DNA from 2 places in the Cryptosporangium japonicum genome. Region 1 is predicted to be linked to the other one. Evidence: riboswitches for the same ligand, from Rfam matches in the RefSeq annotation. Region 1 holds a riboswitch; the other holds the start of a gene.

Region 1 (2,195 bases):
GTGGCGGGCGGGCCCGGAGTTCCAGTCCACGGCGTACCCGATCAGGTCACCGTCGGTCACCGGGGCGACGTAGGCGGTGGCGCCGCCGCCGGCCAGGTACGGATCCGCGGCGTCGAGCCAGTCGGCCCGTCCGGCCAGCACGCCGGCGCCGAACGGCGCGTAGAGCTTGTGCCCGGACAGCGCGAGGTAGTCGATGCCGTCGGCGGCCAGTGACACCGCCCGGTGCGGCGCGAGCTGGGCGGCGTCGACGGCGATGCGCGCGCCGTGCCGGTGCGCCACCTCGGTCAGCGCGGCCAGCGGCCACACCTCGCCGGTGACGTTCGAGGCCCCGGTGACGGTGACCAGCACGTTCCGGCCGGAGTGGGCCTCCAGCGCGGCTTGGAGTGCGGCAATCGCCTCGGCCGCGCTGCGTGGCACGGGCAGCGACACGGTGCCGCGCCAGGGCAGCAGGTTCGCGTGGTGCTCACCGGCCCAGCCGACGACGGTGGTGCCGGTCGGCAGCGCCCGGGCCAGCAGGTTCAGCGCGTCGGTGGTGTTGCGGGTGAAGATCACGTGGTCGTCCGGGCGGGCGCCGACGAAGTCGCCGATCGTCTGGCGCGCCCGCTCGTAGGCGAGCGTGCAGCGCTGCGACGCCGCGCCCGCGCCCCGGTGCACGCTGGCGTACCAGGGCAGGATCGAGTTCACGGCGTCGGCGGCCGCGGACAGGCAGGGCGCGGTCGCGGCGTAGTCGAGGTTGACGTGGTCGGTGAGCGTGCCGTCGGAGAGCACGACCGGCAGGTCACCCCCGAGCACGGTCAGGTCGGGGGCCGGTCCGGCGGTCACGGCGGGGCGGGCACGGGTCAGCACGAGGCGTCGCTCCTGGCACAGGGGACCCCGGTCAGGAGGTCCGCGCTTGCCCGCCGCGAGGACCGCGGTCGGGCCAGGTCTTCACCCGGGGCACCCCACCGCGAACCGTGGAGGGTTGCCGGCCAGCGAGCCGGGGCTTGACGCTGACACTCATGACCTAGGGCCGGACTATACGCGTTCCAACAGGAAGTAGTAGTGGTGGCCCGCGTGGAAGATCAGCGGCGACTTGCCGTTCATGATCCCCATCAGCGTGCGGTCGTCGACCCATTTGAAGTGGTCGAACACCGGCTGGGCGTCGTACACCATCGTCGCGGTGACCTCGCCGCGGAACTCGACCGCCCAGAGCGAGGCCTCACCGCCGCGACCGAGCGCGAGGTCGGAGAAGAGCGCGCCGTTCTCGTCCCGGCAGATCAGCGGTTTGGCGTCGGAGGCGCTGACGAACGTCTTGCCGTACCAGCGGGCGTCGGCCAGGCCCTGGTGCAGCGGGTGCCCGGTGGCGAAGTCGGCGCCCTTCCACGCCCCGAGGACGTCGTCGACGCGGGCGGTCGGTAACGCGGCCCAGATCTCGTCGAGTTCCTCGGGTCGGACCCCCTCGGTCCACTGGCGTAGTTCGGCGAATCGGGTTCGGGCCTCGGTGAGCTCCATGGGCCGAGATGTTAACGGTGATTCACGTTGACGGCTAGGCGACGTACGGTGTACGTAAGACGTACGTCGTACGTCTGGAGGCTCGATGGAGACCCGAGAGCGCCCGAACCGCCTGCACGCCGAGCTGCTCGCCGCCGGCTCCTGGTCGACGCGGCACGGCGTCGCCCGGCTGGCGATGAACCGTGCCCGCAAGCAGGGTGACCTGCAGGCGCGGCTGTTCTCCGACCGCTCCACCCGGGACGACCCGTTCCCGCTCTACACCCGGATCCGCGACCGCGCGCCGATCGTGCGCGGGTCGTTCCTGGCCGCGACCGCCCACCACCGCATCGCCGAGGCGGCGCTGCGCAGTGACGCGTTCGGCGTCGTCTCCGATCCGGACGCCCTCCCGCCGGCCGCCCGCTGGGTGATGACCCGCCCGCAGCGGACGATCGGCCCGGTGACGCCGCCGTCGATGCTCGCGGTCGATCCGCCGGTCCACACCCGTTACCGCCGGCTGGTCTCCCGCGTCTTCACCGCGCGCGCGATGGCGTCGCTGCGCGGGCGGGTCGGTGAGCTCGCCGACGAGCTGCTCGACCGGGTCGACCCGGAGACCGACCTGATCAGCAACTACGCGAGCATGCTGCCGGTGACGATCATCGCCGAGATCCTCGGCGTGCCGGCCGACATGCGCGCGCAGTTCGTCACCTGGGGGAGCACGGCCGCGC
Region 2 (2,195 bases), on a different contig from region 1:
TCTTGGTGAGCAGCGAACCGGATGCGATCGGGACCACGACCTGCGCCGGGAGACGCCACCCGAGCTGCTCGGCCACCTCGTAGCCGAGCGTCTTGGAGCCCTCGGCGTAGTACGGCCGCACGTTCTGGTTGACGAACGCGGTCGACTCGAACGCGTCGTCCTCCTGCAGTTCGCTGGTCAGGCGGTTGACGTCGTCGTAGCTGCCGTCGACGGCGACCAGGCGGGGGTTGTACACCGCGGAGGCGAGGATCTTGCTGGGCTCCAGGTCGGCCGGGATGAACACGGTGGCCTGCCAGCCGACGCGGGCGGCGTGCGCGGCCACCGAGTTGGCCAGGTTCCCGGTGGAGGCACAGGCCACCGAGCTGTAGCCCAGGCCCTTCGCGGCGGTGAGCGCCAGCGAGACCACCCGGTCCTTGAACGAGTGGGTGGGGTTCGCGGAGTCGTCCTTGACCCAGAGCGGGGCGTTCAGGCCGATCGCGGCGGCCAGCCGGTCGGCGCGGACCAGCGGCGTCAGACCCGGGTTGAGCGAAACCCGGTCGTCGGCGTTCTGGCCGACGGGAAGGAGCGGCGCGTAGCGCCAGATGTTCTGCGGACCCGCCTCGATCTGTTCCCGGGTCACCGACGCGAGCGCGTCGGCGTCGTAACCGACCTCCAGCGGGCCGAAACACTCGGCACAGGCGTGGATGGCGATGAGCGGGAACTCCGCACCGCAGTTCCGGCAGCGCAGCACGCGAGCGGGGCTGGTGGTGTCCTGGGCAGCAAGCAGCGACGTCATGGCGAGGCCATCCTCATCTCTCCCGGTTCAACCGGGACGGAGTTGGCACCTGTCGCATCTACCTCGCTGTGCGCGATTCGCTGGATGCGATGGTTGCCGGGGCTTCACCGGGCCGTATCCCTCTGCCCCTCTGGATGAGTTCCTATGAAGTTGTGACGCCCAGTTTACGGCGCCCGCCCAGCGAGCCAAATCGATTCCGCACACTCGGTGGGAGTTACCTGGCTCACTGTGCGGGCGCCATGACTCAGTGGAACATTCCCCTCCGTTGCGTCAGGATCTGCAGGTGCTCGTGGAGCCACTGCTCCCAGTTGAGCTGTTCGGCGCCCGCGTACTGCACGGTGAACCGGTTGTAGGCGTCGCTGCCGGACGTCAGGAAGCCGCCGCGCTTGTCCAGCTCCAGCAGCACGTCCATCGACTGCGGGCCGGAGATGAACGTGACCTCGAGCTCGTTGATCGAACCGGCGTACTGGTGCGCCGGGTAGTACTCGATCTCCTGGTAGAACGGCAGCCGCGACCCGTAGAGCGTGCCCCGCTCCAGGTCGGCGCCCTTGAACTGGAAACCGAGCCGGCTGAACGCGTCGAGCAGGCGGGCCTGCGCCGGCAGCGGGTTGACCTGGATCGGGTCCATGTCGCCCTTGTCCAGCGAACCGGCCAGCTCCAGCTCGGTGCGCACGCCGAGCTGCATGCCGTGCAGCGGGTACCCGTTGACCGTGGTCACCGGCGTCTCCCACGGCACGGCGAGCTCGAACGGAACCGCGTGCCGAGCGCCCGGCTGCAGGCTGAACCGGTGCCCGAGGTGCAGGCGCTGGAACGGCAGCATCGTGTTGTACTCGTAGTCGTCCCCGCCGGCGGACTCACCCTCCACCTCGACCTTGGCGACCAGTTCGAGTTCCACCCGGTCGACGACCATCTCGACGTTGCCGCCACTGATCCGCACCTCGCCGCGGAGCACGTCGCCCGGCCGGGTGTGCGGAGAGGCGAGCACGGTATCGACGGACGCGCCGCCGCCGAACATCGCCGAGAGCTTTTTGAACATCACACGATCCTTTGGGTGCGAAGGTGGTCTGCTGCATGGTCGCAGTCCGCGCCCCGCAAAGGGGCGGACTCGTCAGGGATGCGACTACCGGATGCCGATCAACTGACGATGTCTTTCCGGAGAAAGCGCCACCAGGCCAGGGCGAGAAAGACGGTTGTGTACGCCACGGCCGAAACCGTGCCCTTCACCATGTCCTCGGCCTCGATCGGTGAGGAAAGCAGCGACAGCCACGCCGTTCCGTAACGGGTCGGAAGCAGCGCGCGAAGATCTCCGAGCGCGGTGACCGCTTCCAGAATATTCGAGATGATCCAGAGCATCACCGCGCCGCCGACCGCACCCAATGGCGCATCGGTTCGCACCGAGAGGTAGAACGCGAGTCCGGCT

What was found. Region 1 has a riboswitch for S-adenosylmethionine ahead of ABD437_RS33090 (aminotransferase class V-fold PLP-dependent enzyme). Riboswitches for the same ligand answer to the same signal wherever they lie in the genome.
Region 2: it holds a riboswitch for S-adenosylmethionine, as region 1 does, so the genes downstream of both, thrC (threonine synthase) here and ABD437_RS33090 (aminotransferase class V-fold PLP-dependent enzyme) in region 1, are expected to answer to the same signal.

The regions. Positions count from the first base shown of each region.
Region 1 is NZ_BAAAGX010000028.1:323,746-325,940, reverse strand. It holds gene ABD437_RS33090 (aminotransferase class V-fold PLP-dependent enzyme) at 1-822, opposite strand, end outside; SAM riboswitch class IV at 884-1,004, opposite strand; gene ABD437_RS33085 (DUF4334 domain-containing protein) at 1,015-1,491, opposite strand; gene ABD437_RS33080 (cytochrome P450) at 1,577-2,195, shown strand, end outside.
Region 2 is NZ_BAAAGX010000029.1:20,595-22,789, reverse strand. It holds gene thrC (threonine synthase) at 1-775, opposite strand, end outside; SAM riboswitch class I at 786-916, opposite strand; gene ABD437_RS33330 (sporulation protein) at 1,020-1,811, opposite strand; gene ABD437_RS33325 (ABC transporter permease) at 1,910-2,195, opposite strand, start outside.